DNA from 4 places in the Desulfitobacterium chlororespirans DSM 11544 genome. Region 1 is predicted to be linked to each of the others. Evidence: riboswitches for the same ligand, from Rfam matches in the RefSeq annotation. Region 1 holds a riboswitch; each other region holds the start of a gene.
What was found. A riboswitch is a leader RNA that binds a small molecule or an ion and turns the genes downstream of it on or off. The one in region 1 is predicted to bind cobalamin.

Region 1 (6,113 bases):
CTTCCCACATGCGCCGCGCTTGTTTTTCCGAACAGCCCAGCCAGCTCGCCAAAGCGTAAGGGGTGGTGGGACCATAACAGTGCAGAAACTTCCGCACCAGCTTTTTTGCCGCATCCCCGCCAGGTTTAAGCGTCTGCCCCAGCCAGCTCTTGTAGGAGGTAAAAGTAGGACTGATGCCGATGCGTTCCCCGAATACCACCAACCCCAAAAAGGCACATGGCCGCAGCAGGAAAGACACCACAGCCCCGCCAACGGTTTGCCGATCGGGTGCCCCGTACATGGAAGGGCTGTTCCATAAATCCCGTTTTTCCAAAGGCAGAAGGGGCAGCATCCCTTCCGCTAAGGTCTGGTCAAGGGTGCTTTTGCTTTCTATTGTTTGCTCATCCAGCCATGGCATAACCTGTTTTAGCTTGCCCAGTAATTCATCAAAAGGCATTTGTAAAAAGTCGAGTGCCCCCGAAATCCCACGAGTATAAATCCAGTCCTCACTGTCTCCAGGAACGAGGGCGGACAGAAATACGTCGCTTTCCTCAGCAGGGAACACCACAGGCGCGCCACGAAAGCTCCACGCCTGTAAGAGGGATTTTTCCGTATAAAGAAGCGCGTTCATATCCCCAAGGCTGCAACCGGAAATGCGGTTAAACAAAGCAGTTTCCCACGCACCGGGCGGGGTGTTTTGCATCCCACAAGCACCTGCGATTGCGGGGATGTAATTCTTTTCACGCCGCCTATCCAGATGATGGGTATATAGACGAAACAACCTGATGTTTTGGCTATTTATATTTATCTCCGTCATCTATCCTCACCCTATTCTAATCACCCTGCCCCCGGCCCAAGCACCTCATTCCAGCTCATCCCGGCGAATCTCCTCCAAAACCTCTTGAAACAGCCCGGAAGCCGGGGCGCTGAACTCCATATACTCCCCGCTGCGCGGATGCTGAAACCCTAAAAGTTGGGCATGAAGCATCTGCCCCTGCAGGCCGAAGAGATTCTTCCTTGGTCCATAAAGAGGATCTCCCAGCACAGGATGCTTGAGATAAGCCATATGGACCCGAATCTGATGAGTCCTGCCTGTTTCCAGCCGGGCTTCAAGCAAGGTAAAGTCACGGAACCTCTCCAGGACTTCATAATGAGTCACAGCCTCTTTGGCATTCTGAAAAACCACCGCCATCTTTTTACGATCGGCGGGATCCCTGCCCACAGGCGCATCCACAGTTCCTGAGGGCTCGAACACCACTCCGTGCACAATAGCCAGATAGCGTCTGGCCATACTGTGGGCTTTGATCTGCTCCGCTAAGCCTTGATGGGCCAGGTCATTTTTGGCCACGACCAAAAGCCCCGAGGTATCCTTATCAATACGATGGACAATGCCGGGGCGCAATACCCCATTAATTCCCGAGAGATTCCGGCAATGGTAAAGCAGGGCATTCACCATGGTCTTCGTCCAGGCCCCCGGAGCCGGATGCACCACCATACCCTGAGGCTTGTTCACGACCAGGACATCCTCATCCTCATAGAGAACTTCCAGAGGAATATTCTCCGCTTCCACCTTCAATTCCCTGGGAGGAGGAATCACCACCGTAATCTGATCCATGGCCCGCACTTTATAATTGGCTTTTCTGGCGGCCCCATTGACCAAGACATGGCCTTCCTCGATCAATCCCTGGATGAAAGACCGGCTTTTGCCTACCCTTTCCGTAACCCCCACATCCAGGCGGGTTCCTTCGGCAAGCCGGAACTCCATCTTCTGTTCCGCTTCCTGGTGTTCTCTCTCCTCGTTCTCTAACTCCAGTTCCAGTTCCAGCTCTTCAGCTTCCAATCCGGTATTCAACCCTTCCCAATTCATAATTATCCCCTGTTCGCTTCCGTATTCCCTCAATTTACTCAGCTTTGCGCTCCTTGCGATCCTCAAAAAGCATCAAGATCATCAATAGCCCCACACCGACGACAATGGCGCTGTCGGCGAAATTAAAGACGAAGGGCCAGATTTGGAAATCAAGATAATCCACGACCTTACCGATGAACAAACGGTCATAAAGATTACCCAAAGCACCTCCGCCGATTAACCCCAGGGTCAAACGCATCAACCATTCTTGCCGGGGTATTTTGAATTGGGCATAAATGATCCCGGCACAGACAATAACGGCTGCAGGGATAAAAATCCAGGTCCGGCCCGGCAGCAATCCAAAAGCAGCTCCCGGATTCAGAACATAAGTCAAGTGAAAAAAGTCAGGGATAACAGGGACCGATTCCCCCACGACAAAGTTCCCCTGAATTAAAACCTTCAGTACACGGTCAATGGCCCAAATAACCCCAATCGTTATCCATATCAGCAAGCGATTACCCTCCCAGAACTTCTATTTGCTCAGTCTATATTATCATAGGAGGGTGGGGTGGGGCAATCGCGGCCATTCTAGGTCCGGCCGTGCTTTTTCCCATAATACACTGTATTGGCATGCCCGGGCTCCAGTTCTACCTCGATGGTTTCCACAGCTTGCACGGCACCGATGACTTCATCCCCATGCTCATAAAAGCTGTTCGGATCACTCAAATCATGATTGGTTCCTAAATCCTGCAGGGTATCCGAGGTGCCGAAGCGGGCCACAGCCTGCCAGGAATCTTCCCCATCAAAGCCCACCTGATCCTTGCCATCATTAAAGGTCCTGGCGAAAGGCATGTCCAGAATCTCTTCTTCCACAGGGTCCCGATGCAGGGAATGCTGCTCTTCCTTTTCCTCGAGACGGCTGCATTCCGTGCAGACGGTAGTAAAGGGCAACGCTTCAAGCCTTCCCAGGGGAATCTCTTTTTGACAATGCTCACACAGGCCGTACTTTCCCTCCTCATAACGCTGAAGGGCGGAGTCAATAGCCTGGATGCGGTGGCGAAGCCGGTCGTGGATGGCCACATCCCGGGAACGTTCATAAACCTCAGTGGCAATATCCGCCGGATGGTTGTCGATTAAGGAAAGCTCGGCGATGGATTCTCTCATATCTCCCGTAATCAGTCCCTGAGCTGTTGCCCAAGCCTCCTCTTTATCTTTCTTCAGTTGTTCAATAAGCTGGGCGTATTTACTGGTATCCATGCTAAGTCTCCTCCTTGTCTAATATCCATTATGGGCATTGACGAGCTTGACGATTTCGCCGATAACTCCGCCGATCACCGGAAGGTTAAGTAAAACCAGACGCTTCAAAAACATCACCAACAGGCCCAGTAAGAGAGTAGCCCCGATGGCTCCTCCCAAGCCTTTAACCAGCCCCACGCCAAAATTAAGCCAAAGCAGCCGCCGGGGGTTGTTGAGATAGGCAATATATTCTGTGAGATTGATCCTTTCCAGTACCAGATAAAGCTCCGTTACCTTATCCCGCAGCTCGTCCCAATCCAGAGGTTCATTATTGGGCAGCCGGGCTTCATCGGTCCCTTTGTCAACCCGTTCTGGATCTTCTTTTGCATGTCTGACTTTCTTTTTGGAGGCCGTCAACTGTCTTCACCTCGCCATGATTTCAACATCAGTTTTCCCCAGGTGAAAATAAATTACCCTGAATTCTGCCCAGAAACCCTAAGATTATTTCTATACTTTCGTCAGCGTTTGTAGTATAAATAAAAACAGCAGACATGAAAGCATCAAGCATTAATAAGAAACCACTGCAAAGTTCATGGAACCGGGTGCAAATCCCGGACGGACCGGCCACTGTCATGGGGAGCCCTTTTCATGATGTCATTGGCGTCATAAGACGCTGAGAAGACGAAAAGGCGTGATGATCCTGAGTCAGGATACTTGCTTTGCGGCAGCACCCTCCTGGATAGGGTTTTTTACCGTTTTGAAAATATCCGTCAAGACAGTCCTTGTTTTGTGCGGATATTTTTTTCAATAGGGAGAGAAAGCAAATGACCTTGCAGCAGCTCAAATATGTGATCGAAGTGGTGAACTGCGGCTCCATCAATGAGGCCGCCAAAAAACTTTTTATCTCTCAGCCCAGTTTGTCCAATGCCATCAAAGACCTGGAAGCCGAGATCGGCATCGAGATCTTTCTCAGAAGCGCCAAAGGAATAACTCTTTCCATTGACGGCTCCGAATTTCTCGGTTATGCCCGTCAGGTAGTGGAACAGGCCGGCCTTCTGGAACAGCGTTATCTGCACCAAAAACCCTCGCGGCAGCTTTGTGCCATTTCCACCCAGCATTATGCTTTTGCCGTAAACGCTTTCGTAAATCTGATCAAAGGAAGCGGTGCCGAAGAATACGAGTTCACCCTGCGGGAGACCCGCACTTATGAAATTATCGAAGACGTCAAAAACCTGCGCAGCGAAATCGGCATCCTCTACATGAATCCCTTCAACCAGAAGGTTATCGAAAAACTGCTCCGGGAAAACCGGCTTGATTTTCATCCCCTGTTTACCGCCAGCCCCCATATTTTTATCAGCACCCGCAATCCCCTGGCCGCCCAAACTTCCGTCATCCTGGAAGATTTGCAGGAATATCCTTACCTCTCTTTCGAACAGGGCGAGTTCAACTCCTTTTACTTTTCCGAAGAAATTTTAAGCACGGTCTTTCATAAGAAAAGCATCCATGTCAGCGACCGGGCCACCTTGTTCAACCTGCTGATTGGGCTCAATGGCTACACTATCTCCACCGGTATCGTCAGTGCGGATCTCAACGGAGACAATATTACCTCGGTCCCCCTGCAGGTGGATGACCGGATTCAGGTCGGCTGGATTGCCAGTCATCAGATCCAGCTCAGCAAACAAGCAAGGCTCTATCTTGACGAACTGAAGAAAGTCATCCAGGACTATGGTGTGCCTTTGCTGGAATAAGTTATAGGTATAAGCTATAGGCAAGTATAAACTTTAGGTGTTACCCTATAGGATTCTCCCTGTGCTATACTCACAATCACTACAGGAACAGCAAGGAGGATCCCCTATGAGCACACAATTTCCAGATACAGCCCAGAGAACTGTCCCCCCTTTCCGCTACGATATAGTCGGAAGTTTTCTCCGCCCTCAGGCCCTAAAAACCGCCCGGGAAAGGTTCGCAGCGGGAAAAATCACGCCGCAGGACCTTACCCAAATAGAAGATGAAGAGATCCGCAAACTGGTGGCCAAGCAAAAAGAAATCGGCTTAAAGGCTGTAACCGATGGCGAGTTCCGCCGCAGCTATTGGCATCTGGACTTCTTTTGGGGCTTTGAGGGTGTCGAGCATGTGATGATGGAGCATGGCTATTTCTTTCACGGCGAAGAAACCCGAGCCGATTCGGCCCGGCTTTCCGGAAAAATCCGCTTTTCCGGCCATCCCTTCCTGGCTCACTATCGCTTTCTCCAACAAATCGCCGGCAAGGACGTGCTGGCCCGGCAGTGCATTCCCGCCCCTGCTCAGTTTTTGGCAGAGTTGGTCCGGGGCGAGAATGAACAGGAAATTGCCAAATATTATCCTGACCGTGAAGAGCTTTACAGTGATATCGCCACTGCCTACCGCCAGGCCATTCTGGCCTTCTATGAACAGGGCTGCCGCAACATCCAGCTGGACGACTGCACCTGGGGCATGCTTTGCGATAAAACCTTCTGGTCCACCATGGCCGGCGATGGGTACGATGTTCAGGAACTGCTGAATCTCTATCTCCGTCTCAACAATGAGGCCATCTCTGATCTTCCCGCCGACCTGATCGTGACCACCCATGTCTGCCGGGGCAATTATCATTCCACTTGGGCCACCTCCGGCGGCTATGACCCGGTTGCCCCTACTCTTTTCGGCAAAGAACAGGTTTCCGCTTACTATCTGGAGTATGACACCGACCGGGCAGGGGATTTTTCTCCCTTAAAGGAGATTCCCGCGGATAAGCTGGTCGTGCTTGGTCTGGTCTCCTCCAAAACCGGAGAGCTGGAGGAAAAAGAACAGATCATCGCCCGCCTCCGCGAAGCGGCGGACTACGTTCCCGCCGACCGTTTATGCTTAAGCCCCCAATGCGGTTTCGCTTCCACTGAGGAGGGCAATATCCTCACCGAAGAACAGCAATGGCAAAAGCTTATCCTGATTAAAGAAATCGCCGAGGAAGTCTGGGGATAAACTCTGCAAACTATAAAAATCCGGCATCCAGTCTGAAAAAGCAAACTGGACACCGGAT
Region 2 (6,113 bases), on a different contig from region 1:
GGCGTGAACAACAGCTTTGACTATGTGCAGGATATGATTCGTCAAAATGTTCTTTATGTTCCCGGGGCAGTTTTCTACGCCGATGGCCGGGTGTCCAATGAAATGCGTCTTAACTATTCCTGTTCCACACCGGAGATTATCGAAGAAGGAATGATGCGCTTAGCCCGGGGGCTGAATCAATAGGGCTGCAAGAGGCCGTTGCACGATGAACTTTACAGTTCCTTCTGCAACGGCCTCTTTGTCGGCAGCTCAGGTTGTCTGCTGTCCGGCTGCCCGGTTCCTTGGCTCCCTGGGCGGCATTGCTGAAATTCGTAAGCGATTCCGAATTTCAGGGGTAAAGCAATGGGAAGGCCCCTAAAAGAAAGAGCAGTTCGGAGAGTTCAATGCTGGCACCATAGAGATCCCCGGTTAACCCTCCGAGGAGGCGGGAGACTTTGCGGGTGAACAAGAGGATGAAGAGGATGGCCAGAATAAAGCCGGTCATCCCCGGCCAGTGCAACACCCAATAGGTGAGGAAAAGGAGCAGCAGTCCCTCCCCCAGGAATAGCCACCGGGTTTGGCGGGAGGTTTCATGAAATCCCTGGCCAAAGCCCTGGGCCCGGGCATAGGGGAAATAATGGACCCCAATCAGAAAAATCCAGCGGGACAGGATGGGCATGAAGAGAACCAGGTAAGGAACCAAAGGGGAAGAGAGGGTAAGGAGCCCGGCCAAAAGACTGAATTTGAGCAGCAGGTAAACCATGGCACTCACGGCACCGAAAGCTCCCACATGGCTGTCTTTCATAATCTCCAGCATGCGTTCAGGTGTCCGCGCTGAAAGCAATCCATCCATACTATCCATCAAGCCATCAAGGTGAATTCCCCCGGTGAGAATAAGTTCCAGGGTGAGCAGCAAGGCAGCCGTAACCAGGGGCGGGTAGTGAGGAAGGAGCAGGGTTAAGGCCAGCCATAAGGCTCCTCCCAGAATTAAGCCCACTAAAGGATAATAATGCTGACTTTGGGTGAACTCTTCCGAGGTCACCTGCTCCGGCTGAGGGAGTGGTATTCGGGTCAGAAAGGTCAGGGCGATCCATAATTTGCGCATGCTAGGCATCCTCTCGCCGCAAGGAATCCAGCAAGGCCTGACCGGCAGCTTTGATCTCCGTCGGATAGCCGGCGACCACGGAATAGACATGGCGGGCGCTCTGCCCCAGGATCTGGTTGGCCCTGCCGGCCAGATCCCGATAGAACCTGGAAAGGGGATTATCCGGGACGATACCGTCTCCCACCTCATTGGTGACCATAATCACCTGAGGGCCGATATCCTGGGCTATACGGGCGACAATGCGGACCTGTTCGAGAATCTCCTGCTCTAACCTATGGAGGGCCTGGGTATACTCCTGCTCAGTCAGATTATCTTCTGCCGGATAGCGGGCAAGGAGAAGATTGGTCAGCCACAGGGTTACACAATCCACTAAAAGGACCCCTTTATCCTGAGCATGGCCTTCCAACAGGTCGGGGAGGGCAAGGGGTTCTTCCACCAAGCCCCAGTGGGCGGGGCGCTGGTCCTGATGTTTTCTGACACGCAAAGCCATTTCTTCATCATAGACCTGGGCTGTGGCGATGTAGGTAACAGGCAGGCCGGGATGAGCGGCCAGAAGCTCGGCAAAGCGGCTCTTGCCACTGCGGGCTCCGCCGGTTATGAGCACAAAATCTGACATAATTACCTCCGGTGATTGCTTAATTTTTGCCGCTGACTCCTGCGGATTCAAAAGTAGCCATCTCGTTGAGAATGCGGATGGAGGCGTCCAGAAGATGGAAAGCGATAGCGGCTCCTGTTCCCTCTCCTAACCGGAAATCCAGGTGCATGATGGGTTTGAGATCCAGTTGTTCCAGGGCGGCTCTGTGGCCGATCTCCACAGAAGAATGAGAGGGAATCAGGAAGAAGCGGGCCGTGGGGCAGATACGGACAGCAATGAGAGCGGCGGCAGTGGAGATGACTCCGTCTAAAAGGATGGGTACGCGGGAGTAGGCTGCGGCAAGAATTGCCCCGGCCAGGGCACCGATCTCCAGGCCCCCTATTTTGCTGAGGATATCTACTCCATCCTTGGGGTCGGGCTGATTGATGGCGATAGAGCGGGCGATGACGTCCTGCTTGCGGATGAGTCCCGCATCATCCAGACCGGTGCCCCGTCCGGTAACTTCCTGAGGCGGCAAGCCTGTCAAGAGAGAAATAATGGCTGTACTGGGGGTGGTATTGCCAATTCCCACTTCCCCCGTGGCCAGAACATTCACTCCGGAATCAATAGCCTGGCGGGCGATTTTAGCGCCGGTCAGCAGGGAAAGCAGAGCTTCTTTACGGCTCATGGCCGGCCCCTGGGCCATGTTATGGGTTCCGTTCATGATGCGGTGAGCCATAAGCTCCGGCGGATCCAGGGGGAAAGCCATGCCCACATCGGTGCAGATCACCTCGGCGCCGGCATGACGGGCCAGGACATTGATCCCCGCCCCGCCGCCCAGGAAATTATAGAACATCTGCGGGGTTACTTCCTGGGGGAAGGCACTGACACCTTCCGCCACCACGCCATGATCTCCTGCCATGACCAGAATGGCTTTCTTTTGTACTTCCGGCCAAGGCTGACCTTGAATCCCGCCCAGTTGTTTGGCGAGGGCTTCCAAGACTCCTAAACTGCCTTGGGGTTTGGTTAAGGAATCTAAACGGGTTTGCACAGCGGACATGACCTGTTCGTCAAGGCCGTGTATTCCCTGGATAAGATGGTTTAAGGCGGTTTCACATTCCTCCAGGGAAGCGTCACTTAAATTTTCCTGTCTCAAGAAGTCATCCACTAGCTTGTCCTGTTCTAATTCGGTTTTACTCATCTGTATTCCTCTCCTTTGATAAAAAAATAAAGTCCCGCCACTTCATAAGTGGTCGGGACTTTGCCTTCGTCGCCGCTGCTTTCCATAGCACCCATGGAAAGGCTTTCTTCATTCCTGGCAGGTCTCCTGGCTTGGATTCAAACGCTTTTTACCCCTTCCCGGTCTGGCCGGTGGTTATGGTTTAGGCTCATCCTACACAGTGGTGGGTCCGCACCGGAATCGCACCGGTTTCCCTATTCTCCCCTTGAGGGGCACCAAAGAATGGATTTTTTTAATTAATTATAGAATAGCAAAGAAGAAGATTTTGTCAACCCTTTACTTAAGGAATTAAAGGATTTAAGATAGGGGTTGTACTAGGACACGAGAAGAAAATAAGGATGTGCATGATGTGAATAGGACGAAAATTACCCGGTTAGCCCTTCTTTTGGACGGAATGGTTGTTTTTCGCGGCATCATAGGGGACCCGGTGACGGCTTCTTTCCAAAACCTGTTCCAGAGGATAGGGAGCAAGGAATTTGATCTGATGGCAATTTATAAAGACTATCATTATTTCTGTTCTTTAGCGACCCAGGTTCATTGGCCTGATTATCTTTGGGAGCGTATGCTTCAAGACGACAATGAGCTGGCCAGGCAAACAGCTCAACAGGGAAAGGACCGGGTCCCGGCCGGGCTTTGCCGGCTGGCTGGTCGGGAACTGCTGTATTTGCGGGAGCTTGCCGAGCTGAAGGCGGAAGATATTAAGGATGCTGTTAAGGCACGGTGTGCAGAGCAGGAGACGGAAGAGCCGGGCCTCTGGCTGGAGGAGCCATTGCGCCCGGAAAGCTGGCCTGGCTGGCTAAGTCTTCCGGATATGGATAGGGAAAAAGAAACTTATGCAAAAGAAGGAAATCAGGCTGAGCTGTATCTCCTCACCGCTCAGAAAAGGTTGAAGCAGAGTCTGCTTCAGGGAACAGAAGAGGAAATGGTGGAGGCGCTGCTTGCTTATTATCAAACCATGGGTACCGGATTGTTTGGCCGGTGCATGGCTCTCAAATGGCGGAGCCGTATGGAAAGGCTTGAAGGGGTACACCCTGAGCCGATGCGCATAAGCAAGTTGATTAATCAGGAACGGGAACAGGGAATCATCCTCCAGAATACTGAATTTTTTCTGAAAGGCCTTCCGGCCAATAATGTGATTCTCTATGGCAATCGTGGGACCGGGAAATCTTCCTTGGTGAAAGCTTTAGTGCAGGAATATGGTGAGCAAGGACTGCGCCTGGTCGAATTATCGAAAACAGACTTGCATGACTACCCGAAGATTATTCGGCTCCTGGCCAGGCAGCCTTTGAAGTTCATCCTGTTTATTGACGACCTTTCTTTTGAAGACACGGAAAGTGATTATAAGAATCTGAAGACCCTGCTGGAGGGAGGGCTGGAAGGGAAGCCCCAAAATGTACTGATCTATGCCACCTCCAACCGGCGCCATCTGGTCAGAGAAACCTTCGGCGAACGTCAGGTTGAGGAAGTCCACCGGCGGGATAATATGGAGGAAAAATTGTCCTTATCCGACCGTTTCGGCATTACGGTCACCTTCCCTACACCGGATCAGGAAGGATATCTGAAGATTGTCGAGGAGTTAGCGGCTCAGGATGGGCTGGCAATTCCCAAAGAGGATTTAAGACAGCAGGCTCTGCGCTGGGTGATGAATCATAATGCCCGTTCGGGGAGAACGGCCCGTCAGTTTGTGGATTTTTTGGTGGCCAGGGAAGGGTTGGCCGCTCAGTCATAGTTTTGGATAGCCGGCTTATGGGGCCGGCTTTTTTTGTTTTCTGAAAAGATCCGAAGGTGGAGTCTCCAGGATTTTGTTTTACACCGGTCGCTCCATAAGCTGCGCGGATGTGGGATAAAGCTACACGACCCAAGCCCCCATCTCCTCGGAAAATGTATAAGGCTGAGCGTTCATCCTAATACTAACTTATCCGTAATGATGAAAGTGTGAAATCCATGAATGTAAAAATCTCAAGCCGTCAATCCTTTTGTACTTATTTCGTGATTGTTTCGCTGTCTTTAGGCATGCCCAATCTAATCATAAGAGATTTGGGGCAGGATTTTTGGCTGGCTATTCTGGTGGCTATGGTTATAGAAACAATGCTGGGCTTTTTCTTATATAAAATGGGCAGGGCTTATACCAATCAGACAATTTTTCAATACAGTAAGAAAATCCTCGGCAGAACATTAGGTAAGGTAATGATTGGAATTTTCAGCCTTTATTGTATTAGTGTAGCCATCACCCTTACGCAAATTCTTATCGAATTCTTTGCCTCGATGGTGATGCCGGAAACTCCGCGCTATGTCTTTGCCATCGTGCTTTTATTGGTGAGTACCTACGCCTGCAGTGCCGGGCTGGAAGTGATTATGAGGCTTTCTGAGATTATCGCTCCGTTTGTTCTTGGCTCCTTTCTCTTTATCATGCTGTTTAATATTGGGAATATGGAGTTTGATAATTTGAGGCCCATGTTCCAGCACAGCCTAGAGGAGGTTCTAAGGGGGGCCATGCTTCCTTCGGCTTGGTTCGGGATCTGCATTATTATGGGCGTTTTAATGGCATACCATAATAATCCTAAAGACATGTACAAGATAAAACTCATGGGAGTTGGCCTGGGTATCCTGACCATCACCATCTCCATGTTCTTTGCCATTATGGTTCTGAGTGTAGAAGTGGGGTCCAGGCAATTGTATTCCGTCTATATTCTTGCCCGCTTTGTTGATGTAGGAAATTTTATTCAAAGAATGGAAGCGTTTCAAATTGTCTCCTGGACGGCGGGATCTTTTTTGATTTTGGCTTTGTTTCACTATGCCGGTGTGGAAGGCTTAAAACATATTTTTTCCAAAAAATCCCGTCTGTTTTTAGGGATCAGCATTGCCGTGATTGTATTTGTTTTTGCTGTCTTTATTAATCCTACCACCATTGATAAAGCTGTATTTCTGAAAAACATCCTGGGAGTCTATGGCCTAATTGTCGAAATATGTGGAGTCTTTCTCCTTTTTATCGTTTACGTCTTAAAACAAAAATTCAAGGTTGTAAAGAAGAGGTCTTCAAATGAGCAATAAGAACGAATCCAACATATCCCCCAATCTTGAAGAGAATCGAAGGCGTTTAGCTAATAGCTTCAAAAACTCTGTGGATCTTTTGTTCCGTGAACTACGATTTGGGAAGACGAACAAAGGTTTTTTGGTCTATCTTGATGGTTTGGTGGATCGGCAATACATAAGTG
Region 3 (6,113 bases), on a different contig from region 1:
AGGAGCAAGGGCCACTTCCTCAGCCCAAGCCAGCTCTTGAGCTGTACTGGGCTCTGCCATGGTCTGGGGGTAAGCAAAGAAGGCAGTGGCGAAAAATCCCAAGGATAGAATAGAAACGGAAAGTTTATTGATAAATTTTTTCATAAAGTTCTCCTTTCAAAGCAAACGATTCAAAAGTAAAAGACAACCCATCACAATCTGACAGGTTGTCCTCAGTATAAGATAATTTTTTCACGATGTCCTTAGAGGAAATTTGGTTCTATCACCAGGTTTTATTAAGGCGTGGAATTATTTTCCGCTCAAGAGAAATTGCGGTACGCCTAATTTGGGATGATGAACTTGAACTAAATCCGTTTTATAGACCTGGGTTAACGTTTCTTCCCGGAGCACGTCTTCTTTTTTACCCCAGGTAACGATTTCCCCTTGATCGAGCAGGAGAATCCGGTCGCAATACTGAGCCGCTATATTTAAGTCGTGCAGGACCATAATCACAGTGATGCCCAACTCGTCATGCCACTGGCGGACATGATCCATGACTAAGCATTGGTGGCCAATATCCAAATAGGTGGTGGGTTCATCCAGGATGAGTATCCGGGGTTCTTGAGCCATAGCCCGGGCCAGAGAAACCAGTTGGCGCTGACCGCCGCTTAGGGTGCTGACTTTTTGGGAGCGTTTAGGCCCAAGATTGAGTTTAACGAGTATGTTCTCCACCACAGCCCTGTCATGGGAGCTCAGGTCGGCAAAGGGTTTTAACCAGGGATAGCGCCCCATGGATACGATCTGCTCTACGGTAAAGGGCAGGGCAGGGGTACCCTCCTGCTCCAGAACGGCAATTTGGCGGGCCAGCTCTTTTGAGGTATGGGAGGAAAGTGGTCTGTCCATCAACAGAACCTTACCGGAACTAGGAGGCTGAAGGCCGCTGATGGTACGGATCAGAGTCGATTTACCGCTGCCATTGGGGCCGATAATGCCAAACATATCTCCCTGGCTGATGGCAAAGGAAAGGTTCCGCAACACAGCAAAGGAGCCATAATGTTGATTAAGGTTCTGAATCTCGAACAGGTTCATCCTAACCCCTCCTTAAACCACTTTTTAACAGATATGCGAAAAAGGGTGCGCCCACAAAGGCTGTAATCGCTCCGATGGGAATCTCCTGAGATTGGAGCAGGGTTCTGGCCATGGTATCCGACCACAAAAGGAAGATTGCTCCCGCTAAAGTAGACACCGGCAAGAGGATTCGGTGGTCAGGTCCCACGAGGAGGCGCATGAGATGGGGAATGATCAGGCCGACAAAGGCGATGATCCCCACCATGGAGACTGCGGCCGTGGCCAATAACGAACCGACGATGAGAATGGCAATTTTCTTGCGCTCCACGTTGATTCCCAGGTGAGTTGCTGCTCTTTCCCCTAAAGCGATGACATTCAGCTCCCGGCTTTGCAAGAGAAGATAAGCCAAGCCGAGCAGAAAATAAGGGAGAAGGATCAGGACATTCTGCCAGCTGCTGTTGGCGAGACTGCCCATCATCCAGAAAATAATCTGCTGCATCTGCTCGCCGGAAACGGCAATCAGAAGAGAGAGAAAAGCGCTCAACAAAGCCTGCACTACCACACCGGCCAGGATTAAGGTTTCCCGCTCAAACTGACCATGCTGTCTGGATAAAGAGAAGACAAAGGCCAGAGAAATAAGCCCTCCGGCAAAGGCGAAGAGAGGCAGGGCCGATTGACCGAAGAAAGAAAAGCTGCGAAAAAAAAGGATAGCGGAGGCGGCGCCAATGGCAGCTCCGGAAGAGACCCCCAAGATATAGGGATCAGCCAAAGGATTGCGCAGAATCCCTTGAAAGGCCACTCCCGAGGTTGCCAGCATGGCCCCAACGATGAGGGCTAAAAAGACCCGGGGCAGGCGCAGATTCCAAACGATGGATTCCTGGGCTGAGGACCAGCTGTGGTCAAAGCTCAAAAAAGGCAGATGGTTTAAAATGATCTTCCAGGTCAGATGAAAAGGCAGGGAGACGGAGCCGGTCATCACACAGATGACAACGGAAAGAAGCAGGAGCAGGGATAAGCCCAAAATCCAGGGTATGCTTTTGGGGAAAGTTCGGGAATTCATCTTTATGTTATCCTCCTTAACTTCAGTCAATAAGCTCTCTCCCCATACGGATGATAAGACCACCCTTGCCAAGGGCTGAAGAGTCAGAAACGCTCCGGATAAAGGGCTTTAGCGATGGTCTCCAAGCCGTCGACGATCCGGGGACCGGAGCGGGTCACCATATCGCTGTCCAGATCGTAAATCCGGTCATTGCTGACAGCATCGATGGCTTGCCAAGCCGGACGGCCGGCGATGGTGGCCTTCACATTATCCATGTAGTAGGAGTAGGTGCTCAGGATGACCTGAGGGTTCTTCTCAATCACCTGCTCCTCGCTGTATTGTGCCCAATCTTGAACATCACTTGCGATATTGATGCCACCTGCTTTGGTGATGAGTTCGTTAAGAAAGGTTCCTGCACCGGCGGTAAAAAGACCTGGATCCACTTCAATCCATACCCTGACCCGAGCAGATTCCTTGATGGCCTCTACTTTATCGGCAATGGCTTGTTCCTTTGCTTTCATTCCCTGGAGCACAGCCTGGGCCCGTTCCTGAGTATTGGTAATGTATCCCAGTTTTTCGATGGTTTGATAGGTGCTTTCCAGACTTTGGGGGTTTAAATGAGCTACAGGTATCCCCAAGCTGCGCAGAGAGTTAACAAAGCTGTCCTTATGCATTCCTGTCAGGACCAAATCCGGTTTGAGCTCAATGAGCTGCTCCATATTGGGGTTTAAACTGTCTTCAAAAATATATTCTGCGTTCCCCTGAATACCCACCGGATAATTATCGTACACAGTTAAGCCGATCAGCTTGCGATCCAGGCCCAGGGCGCTTAAGATCTCTGTGGAGGGCGGGGCCAGACAGATAATGCGTTGAGGTTCTTTTTCCAGAGTGGTGGCCACACCCGTATCATCTGTGTAGGTTAAAGGGTAGCTTGCAGCCTGGATGGTATCTTGCCCGGAGGGCGCTTCAGGAGGAGCGGCACCTTGCTGTGGGGATGAATTGCAGCCGCTGAGCAAAAGTAAGGTCACCCATAGGGTTATCAGCAGGGTGAGTGCCTGTTTTTTTCTATTCATTTTTGTGCTCCTTTCGAGTTGGGGTGGAAAGATCAAGAAAAACCTTTTATCGCCAGGATAAAAGGTTTTTGCTGCATTAGTGAATTCTTGCAGCGCCTCTATCCTGTCCTCGAGGAAGGTCGCTGATGATTAGGCAGGTTCCTGACTAAAAGTGATCACTCACTCAATTCACAGTGGCGGGACCGTGCCGGAATTGAACCGGCTTCCCTTTTAACTCTCTCCCGAAAGGATTGAGTACCTAATTCTATTGTATTGAATTAAGACAATTATAAGGCATTCGTCCGGTAATGCCAAGGTTTGTTTAGTGCCTGCTTTCCTGGTGATTAAAGAATGGTTTTCAGCAACCGCGTAAATACTAAGGACGAAGATTCGATAGCACTGTCGGAAAGTATAAACTTGCGTTATCTGCTTTCTAAGCATAAGTGCAACCAGCGGCTTCGCCTCACTGGGGTTATAAATCAAAGGCTCGGTGAAGTCGGGTTTTCTTTAAAAATTCACGGCAGGGGGATGTAAGCATGAAAGATATGCTCAAGAAGGGTTTAGCCTTGGGGTTAGGTTTCGCTGTGGTGAGCAAAGAACAAATTGAGAAGGTTGTGGATGAATTGGTAAAGAAAGGAGAGCTGTCCGCCAATGAATCCAAGGAATTAATGAATGAGTTGATCCAAAAAGGCGAGGATCAGCAGAATGAGATTCAGGTCAAGCTTAAGGAACAAGTGCAAAAAATCCTGGCGGAGCTTAACCTTCCTACCAAAGCAGACATCGAAAGGCTGGAAAACCGCATCGCTCAATTGGAAAACGGGACCCATGATTAGCAGAAAAATTCGTCATGTTCATCGCTATCAAGAAGTAGCCACGGTATTGGCCCGTAATGGATTCAGCCTCATCCTGGAAGAGATGGGGCTTATTAATTTTATCTCTTTTTCCAGGCGGATCCGGAGGCGGGAGGAAGCAGTGGATCCCATAACTCTCGGTCAGCGCCTGCGTAACGCCTTAGAGGAGTTGGGACCTACTTATGTCAAGATTGGACAAATAGCCAGCACCCGGCCGGATATTATTCCCGATTACCTCATTACGGAACTGGAAAAATTGCAGGACCAAGTTCCGCCCTTTTCTTTTGCCGAAGTCAGTCAAATTATTGAAGCCGAGTTGGGGGCCCTGCCTCAGGATATTTTCCAGCATTTTGAGGAAGAGCCACTGGCCGCAGCCTCTATTGGCCAAGTTCACCGTGCCGTTCTCCAATCAGGGGAAAGTGTTGCGGTAAAAATCCAGCGTCCCCGTATTGCCCAGAAGATCGAAACGGATCTGGAAATACTTTTGGATTTGGCTGCTTTGGCGGAAAAGCGTATGGATTGGGCAGCCCTGTATCATGTGCGGGATATGGTGGAGGAATTCGCCAATTCCTTGCGCAATGAATTAAACTATGAAATTGAAGGCAATAATGCGGAACGAATCAGAAAGCAATTTCAAGGGGATTCCTCCATTCACATTCCCAAGGTCTATAAAGAGTACTCCACCAAAAAAGTTTTGACTTTGGAATACATTCAGGGAGTCAAGCTCAGCCAATTCCAGACTCTTGAGGCCCTGGGTTATAATCGGAAGGAACTGGCAGAAAATCTGATTAAAGCGATGTTCAAGCAAATCTTAATCGAGGGGTTTTTTCATGGGGATCCTCATCCGGGCAATATCTTCGTTTTGCCCCAACAGGTGATTTCCTTAATCGATTTTGGCATGATCGGCAGGCTTTCTGCTGATATGAAGGATCATTTTGCTTCACTGGTCATCGGGATGATGCGGCGGAAGACGGAGGACATGGTGGAGGCTGTGTTTGCTATGGGGATCGTGCCTGAGGATCTGGATCCCAAGGTATTGTATCGGGATGTGGATGGGTTAAGAGAGAAGTATCTGGATGTGCCCATGAGTGAAGTCGATCTGGGGAGTGCCGTTAATGACCTGTTTAAGGTGGCCTACAAACATCGGATTATTATTCCCGCCGATCTTGTCCTGTTGGGTAAATCCCTCCTGAGTTTGGAAGGAATCGTGGAGCAGTTGGATCCCGAGATCAGCATCATCGATATTGCTGAACCTTTCGGTGAGCAGCTCCTTAAGGAACGGCTTCATCCCGTTTTTCTTGCTGAAAAGACCTGGAAACATTTCCGGGAATACTCCGATCTTTTATTAAACCTCCCTAAACAAGCCAAGGAGATTTTCAGCAGCATTCAGCGGGGTAAGATACGGGTGGAGATTTACTTACCCGAACTGGCCGCCTTTATACGGAAGCTGGACCGGATCAGCAACCAGCTCTCTTTCAGTATCTTATTGCTGTCCTTCAGCATTATTATGTGCGGTTTGATTATTGCCTCCGCCTTAGGCAAGGAACCGCTGGTCTTTTGGCGAATACCGGCTATTGAGGCTGGTTTTACAGTAGCGGCCATGATGTTCATTCTGCTGCTGGTATCCATTTTGCGTTCAGGAAGGTTTTAGTACGGCGAGTTTTAAGTGTTACAAAGTACTGGCAGGAATGCCAAGTTTGGTCTTTTTTGCTATAATCATTAGCATAAGTAAACACATAGGAGATTGACATGTTATGATTAGAGCAATGCAGGAAGGGGATCGGGAACTATTTCTGGAACTGACGGCTGAATTCTACCAGTCGGACGCTGTTCTTCACCCTGTACCTGAGGAATTTCACAGCAGAACCTTTGCGGAGATGATGAGTTCGGATCGTTATCTGAACGGATATATTCTGGAACAGGAAAACCAGGCTGCCGGATATGGGATTACGGCCAAGACCTTTTCTCAGGAAGCAGGAGGGATCGTCGTTTGGATAGATGAGATTTATATCCTGCCCCCTTACCGCTCAAAGGGGCTTGCCCGGGAATTTTTTCAATACTTGGAGAGTCACCGGCATCCGGGCATCAAGCGGATCCGGCTGGAGGTGGAGGAAGAGAATGTTC
Region 4 (6,113 bases), on a different contig from region 1:
AATTTATTACCAATGAAATCCTTACCGAAAAAAGTTTTGATAAGCTTTTTACCAAATTAAATCCCCGCTGAAAACCCTTCCCATCATCATTATCTCTAAAACTACAGCTATCGGCCCGAGCCGTTTTTCATCCTTTGCTGGTGGTGCTGTAGCAGAGGCATGGGGGCCTATTCTATATCCTGCGCACTGAGCAGACCGGCGAAAGGATGGGCACTCCGTTTTCGTCATAGGTTATATTGGCGATCACCCCATAAACTTCTTTCAGCATGGAAGCCGTAATGACTGCCCTGGGTTCCCCCGAGCTGTAGAGGGCGCCCTTTTCATCAACCACCACAATATGCTGGGCATATCTTGCCGCAAGATTAATATCATGCAGAACCACAATCAGATCCACATTTTGCTCGGCCACTATTTTCTGCAGAAGTTGACACAGCTCTAACTGCTTTTGCAGATCAAGGGAGTTGACCGGCTCATCGAGAAGCAGGACTTGAGGATTTCTGACCAATGTTTGGGCAATAAAGACCAGCTTTTTTTGCCCTCCGCTTAATTCCGAAAAATTGCGGGAGGCCAGATAGTCTATATTAAGGGAACGCAAAGTATCCATAACAATGCTTAAATCTTCATCCGCTACCTTATAACCCAGTTCAGGCAATCTCCCTAAAATGACCATTTCCAAAACCGTAAGGGTCGATAGCTCCACATCCATTTGGGGCAAATAGGACATGAGCTTGATTTTATCCTCCGTACACATGGCGGTAATGCTTTCTTGGCCGTAAAAAATCTCCCCCTCATAATCCAACAGACCGAAAATGGTTTTAAGCAGGGTGGATTTTCCCGCCCCGTTAGGACCAAGGATGACATTAAAGCCTTTGGCAAAGGTAAGATTAAAATTGGCAAACACCTTAAGGGGTGCTTTGCTTTTTTTATAGGTTTTATAGGAGAAACTTAAATTATCTACCCTTAACATCACATACTCCTCATTTTTTTACTGAATATAATGGCAATAAAGAAAGGAATACCAATAACTGAGGTAACCAAGCCGATGGGCAGGATAACCCCTCTGACCATCAGCTTGCTGATGACAAAAGCCAGACCCATGACAAAAGCACCCAACAGCCCTGATAAAGGCATAAAAAATCGTTGATCTTCACCGACCAGCTGACGGGCAATATGGGGGGCGATCAGACCGACGAATCCTATGGTCCCCACAAAGCAGACCGATACGGCAGCCAGCAAAGAGCTTACGAAAATAACCATTCTCCGCACTTTGGCCGTATCGACACCGATACTTCTGGCTTTGGTATCATCCAGGGTCATTGCGGTCAGTTTCCAGGCATTTTTGAACAAAACCAAAAAACACACTATCAGCACCACAAGGACAATAAAAAATTTGCCCCAGGTGGTTTTCAATAAGCTGCCGAAATTCCAGAAGATTAAACTTTGCAGTTTATCCTCGTCGGCGACATACTGCAAGATCATGGTCAGAGAGTTAAACAAGAAATTTAACGCTACCCCAAAAAGAATGATGGCCGTTTTATTGATTTGTCTCTGCCTGGAAAAGGTATAGATGGCCACTGCCACCAAAAGGGCAAAGGCGAAAGCATTGACCGTCACAGCCAGGGTTTCCGGGACCTTCAGCACATTAGCGTTCAAAATCAATCCCATGGCCGCTCCGAAGGAAGCGGCGGCGGAAATTCCCAGGGTATAAGGACTGGCGATGGGATTGCGCAGGATGGTTTGCAATTCACAGCCGCTGATACCTAAGGATGCACCCACCACGATGGCCATAAGAGCCATGGGTAAACGGATATCCCTGATGATCATGGAGTTATGTCCATCCCCTTCTCCCGTGAGCAGCACCCGCAATACTTCACTAATCGCTATGGAAGAGGAACCGATGGAAATATTCAGGACCACTAAAACGATCATTGCTAGTGAAAAGCTCATAATCAAAAAGATTCTTCTCTTGATCAGCTGATTATATAATTTGCGGTTGGCATTTTCTTCATGCTTAATCTTGATTCACTCCTTAGCCTTTCTTGGCTGAAATCAGCTCAAACCGGCATCCAAAAGGGCTGCGGATCGTTGGCGCCAACTTTCCGAAGCCCTTTGCCGTTTTTATTTTTTTAAGGAAGTACTGTTTTCAAGGCCCGTAAACCAGGTGCTGATATCGCTGTCCACCAGCATAAATTTATCGAAAAATTCATCAAGGACCACCTCCGGATCAAGGTCTGCGAATTCTTCAGGATAGAAGAGCTTGGCCATCTTCAGACAAGGATAAAAGGCATAAATGGAACGGCTGGTTGAATGGGCAAATTCATAGACCTTGTTATTTTTAACCGCCTGCAAATTGCTCCAGCCGGTTCTGTTGATAATATCGTACTGTGGGGGTTCTTTCTTTTTATTAAGGCTGTCCAGCCAACCGTCATTGACACCGCTGAGAATGATATAATCCGGATCAGCTTTGATGACATACTCGGGATCAAGGGTATTGCTGCTTCCTCCCGCGGATGCCTTATCTAAAAGCACGGCATCGGCAATATTGTCACCGCCGGCAATAGCAATGGGCAGACCCCACCCGGAAACGCTGGTTCCTGTGCTCCCGAAGACCTCGGAGTAGCCTGACTTTTCATAATAAACCGTGGGCTTATCCTGACGCTGGGCAAGATTCTTGGCAGTAATGAGTCCATACTGCTTATCCATGAACGCCACGACTTCGGCGGCTTTTTCTTCTTCCTGGAATATCTTGCCCAAGAGCTTCATGGTCTCCTGAACCGACTTATCTAATTTTTTGCCGGGTACATCGATGAGCACGATATCGATTCCTGCCGCCGCAAGCTGATCTTCTATTTCCAAGGCATATTTATGGGCAGCCATGGCTGAGTTGACGATGAGAACATCGGGATTCATGGACAGCACCATTTCCAGGTCAAAGGGCGCGTTATGATCGGAGATCTGGCCTATATGCTGGGTATAGTCCCTAACCAGGGGCTTATACAGCTGGGCATATTTTTGAATGCCACCGCCGCCGTCCTGTCCGGAAGCAACCAGCATTGAAAAGGCCTCCTTCCCTTTCAGCGGTATAATATAGTCGATGACATCCATGGTGCTGATAGCATAGGAGGAAATAGGCAGGTCAATGGTTACCTCTCTGCCTTTGACATCCTTTATGGTTATAGAACTTGTCGTCTCTTTTTTAACGGGCATGGTATCCTTATTCAGAGGGGATATTACATTCGCGCTCCCCTCTTCAGCAGCGACATAGCCGTATTGAACAGGATCTTGACCGGCTTCCTTTAAAGCCGCGGCCACCCCATTGATAATCCCCTTACTGGTCAGTGTCGCACCGGCAACCACATCCACATCCAGGGACTGAGCTTCAATAATACGCTGGGGTATTTTCTCGATGGCGATGCCGCCAACATCCTCAGTTTCCGTATTTTCGCCTACAGTAATCTTCGTGATTTTTCCTTCCTTATCCACGTCCGCTGTCACTTCAAGATCCCCGTGATAACCGGGCGCTTTCGCCGTGTAAGTCCCGGCTGCAACTGCTTTTTCAGCAGGTGGGTTTTCCGCCGGTTTGTTGGCAGCTGCTGAATTGCAGCCCCCCAGGAGCACCATCATGACGATGACCAATAAAGCAGCTGTTTTTTGTCTATAGCTTTTCTCCATTGTTCTCCACCTTTCTTTCTGACTTCTTCTCGTTTGAGCATCCAAGCTTCTGCCCTGGTTTCTTACGTCTTCCGCTTGATTTTGGGCAAAGAAAATAAACCACCCTCCCCTCCGGAAAATGAATTGTAGTTTTATCAACAGGCAGGTCTCCTGGCTCGCGCCTTTATTTATCGCCTTCCCAGTCTTCGCCAGTGGCATGAAGATAAATAAATCTTTAACGGCGCTTACAGTAACGGGGGTTGCTCAGGATTTGCACCTGATTCCCTTTTCATTACTTACGTAAACCTGTCAATAGTTTCTTATTCAGCTTTAAACAACCAAACTATATCCCTTTATCGCTGAAACCAGTCTCGTTCAATTGACCAGTGGTTAGGTCGATATAAGGCTTAATATCAAGTACAGGAGTATTATCCAACATATCCACTCCTTCGAAAAACAAGCGGTTACCCTCTCTTTTCCTGAACCGGACTATGGACAGGCCGATGCCGTTGGGCCGGTTGGGAGATCGTGTGGAAAACACACCCATGACCTGATTGTTTCTGCGGGAAAGGGTCGTCAGCTTATATCCCGGGGATTTATGAAAATAAAACAAAATGGCCCCATAGCCCCCTGCTTGGATATCGGCAATACCTTCCTGGTATTCTTCGAGAACTTCAATAACAGCCATCGTTTCTCCCGAAAGAGTGCTTTGCCTGGGGGCGTCGCCCTTTTCCTTATAAGGAGACCGGATATATCCGATCGGTTTCATTAAGATCTCCACTGACTTCTCCTCCTCAGACCGTCTTTTTACCTGTGCCTGCGTTCATAATCGGCGATATTATCCAGCATTTTATATAAAATCCGCCTGGCGGTTTCCCGCTCCTCCTCTGTAAAATCTTTGGCCAGAATTCGGTTCAATCCTTTAAACACTTCATGAAATTCCTCTTCAAAATCCCTTGCTTTTGCTGTAACATAGACAATTTTTTTACGGCCGTCTTTAGGATCTTCTTCCCTGTATACATAACCTTCTTCTTCAAGCTTTTTCAAGGCTCTCGCTGTGTTTGCCTTATCGATATTGAGTAGTTCGCTTAGCTCTTCCTGGGTTATGCCATCGTAATTAAACAGCAATTGGGTCAAAAATGCCCATTGTCCCTGTCCGATGTTATAGTCTTTGATATTTCTGCCGATATAGGTCTGACTATAACGATCGATGGCTGAAATAGCCTTGATCAGTGATTTTCTTTTGTCTATACGCTCGTTCATGCTCTTCCCTTTGCTTATGTAGTTAGTAGTTCTGAATAACTAGTTGCGAAAGCAACGAATTATTCCTAATAAATTTACTTTATTTGATGCTTTTCAACACACGTTATTAATATGCTATACTATTCAATCAAATCTGTCAATCATCCTATTCAAGGAATATGACTTTTTCTATAACAACAATGGGCGGGTCGTACATGACAAGAGTTGAGGAGACCATCCCACTGAGAAAAAGATTGAATCCTACTTTACCCGATAAGAGATCCACGCTGCCAGCCGCCCTACGGTTCTCATGAGGATAATCCGCGCCAGCGCCGATGTAAACCTACCGAATTTACGGTATAAAATATTAAATAAAAAATAAGATTTGCGCTGGGCCTTATGTTCCGGCCTACGGCGCCATATATTGGGAAAGGAATAAAACTCAAAGTAGATCCATAGATAGCCCTTATCTAATTCCTCTGCCGTCATTCCCTTGGGCTGAAAGACCACATGAGCAGTATTGTACTTTGACAGCTCATGATCGAGTATGCGGCCTTCCTCTTTCATCCGGCCATGCAACTCTGTGCCGGGATAGGGAGTGAGAATATGAGAAGTTAAGGTTTCAATTTTGTTCCTGACCAGCCAATCCAGTGTTCTCTGAAAAACATCCGGTTCATCCCCGTCCAGACCAAAGACCATGCTGGCATTGATCATAATGCCCCGGCTGTGAATTTCCGTGATAATCTTTTCATACTTCTCGAACTGGTTATCCTTATTTACTCCATGCAATGAGGAATTATTGATCGATTCAAAACCGATAAAAAGGCTCTGGCAGCCCGTCTCCGCCATCAAATCCAGCACATCGGGATAGTCGGCAATTTTCGTCGTGACGGCAGCACTCCATTTTAACTCCCTGCCCTGCAGATTATTAAGCAGTTCACGAGTATAGGCGGGCACACCGATGAAATTATCGTCAATAAAAAGGATATGCCGGGTTCCCAGGCCTTCAATATCTCTGAGCACATCCGCAACAGGGCGACGGATATACATCCTGTTCCGGCAGCTGTTATAGCAGAAGCCACAGCGGTTGGGACAGCCGCGGCTTGTGGTAATGATATTGGTATAGAGGTAGCGGTCTTTATCGATTCTGTTATAAGCCGGCGAAGCAATCTCCTCGCCCCGGAAACCTGCCATATCATGATAGACCCGTTGTAATCTGC

Region 2: linked by a shared signal. The riboswitch ahead of cobT (nicotinate-nucleotide--dimethylbenzimidazole phosphoribosyltransferase) and the one ahead of BUA14_RS18190 (LysR family transcriptional regulator) in region 1 are both predicted to bind cobalamin.
Region 3: linked by a shared signal. The riboswitch ahead of BUA14_RS21765 (ABC transporter substrate-binding protein) and the one ahead of BUA14_RS18190 (LysR family transcriptional regulator) in region 1 are both predicted to bind cobalamin.
Region 4: linked by a shared signal. The riboswitch ahead of BUA14_RS09925 (ABC transporter substrate-binding protein) and the one ahead of BUA14_RS18190 (LysR family transcriptional regulator) in region 1 are both predicted to bind cobalamin.

Annotation. Positions count from the first base shown of each region.
Region 1 is NZ_FRDN01000011.1:205,630-211,742, reverse strand. It holds gene BUA14_RS18215 (winged helix DNA-binding domain-containing protein) at 1-796, opposite strand, end outside; gene BUA14_RS18210 (RluA family pseudouridine synthase) at 842-1,846, opposite strand; gene lspA (signal peptidase II) at 1,881-2,336, opposite strand; gene BUA14_RS18200 (TraR/DksA C4-type zinc finger protein) at 2,414-3,082, opposite strand; gene BUA14_RS18195 (DUF5665 domain-containing protein) at 3,101-3,478, opposite strand; cobalamin riboswitch at 3,631-3,797, shown strand; gene BUA14_RS18190 (LysR family transcriptional regulator) at 3,886-4,809, shown strand; gene BUA14_RS18185 (5-methyltetrahydropteroyltriglutamate--homocysteine S-methyltransferase) at 4,916-6,055, shown strand.
Region 2 is NZ_FRDN01000015.1:43,334-49,446, forward strand. It holds gene BUA14_RS21580 (aminotransferase-like domain-containing protein) at 1-183, shown strand, start outside; gene BUA14_RS28105 (hypothetical protein) at 206-358, shown strand; gene cobS (adenosylcobinamide-GDP ribazoletransferase) at 329-1,093, opposite strand; gene cobU (bifunctional adenosylcobinamide kinase/adenosylcobinamide-phosphate guanylyltransferase) at 1,086-1,700, opposite strand; gene cobT (nicotinate-nucleotide--dimethylbenzimidazole phosphoribosyltransferase) at 1,720-2,859, opposite strand; cobalamin riboswitch at 2,959-3,134, opposite strand; gene BUA14_RS21600 (ATP-binding protein) at 3,248-4,627, shown strand; gene BUA14_RS21605 (GerAB/ArcD/ProY family transporter) at 4,843-5,949, shown strand; gene BUA14_RS21610 (spore germination protein) at 5,939-6,113, shown strand, end outside.
Region 3 is NZ_FRDN01000015.1:74,820-80,932, forward strand. It holds gene BUA14_RS21750 (C40 family peptidase) at 1-144, opposite strand, end outside; gene BUA14_RS21755 (ABC transporter ATP-binding protein) at 289-1,068, opposite strand; gene BUA14_RS21760 (FecCD family ABC transporter permease) at 1,070-2,107, opposite strand; gene BUA14_RS21765 (ABC transporter substrate-binding protein) at 2,191-3,159, opposite strand; cobalamin riboswitch at 3,275-3,416, opposite strand; gene BUA14_RS21775 (phasin family protein) at 3,675-3,971, shown strand; gene BUA14_RS21780 (ABC1 kinase family protein) at 3,964-5,640, shown strand; gene BUA14_RS21785 (GNAT family N-acetyltransferase) at 5,744-6,113, shown strand, end outside.
Region 4 is NZ_FRDN01000006.1:332,345-338,457, reverse strand. It holds gene BUA14_RS09940 (N-acetyltransferase) at 1-71, shown strand, start outside; gene BUA14_RS09935 (ABC transporter ATP-binding protein) at 173-967, opposite strand; gene BUA14_RS09930 (FecCD family ABC transporter permease) at 967-1,947, opposite strand; gene BUA14_RS09925 (ABC transporter substrate-binding protein) at 2,119-3,672, opposite strand; cobalamin riboswitch at 3,796-3,976, opposite strand; gene tsaA (tRNA (N6-threonylcarbamoyladenosine(37)-N6)-methyltransferase TrmO) at 3,995-4,432, opposite strand; gene BUA14_RS09915 (MarR family winged helix-turn-helix transcriptional regulator) at 4,459-4,914, opposite strand; gene BUA14_RS09910 (B12-binding domain-containing radical SAM protein) at 5,155-6,113, opposite strand, start outside.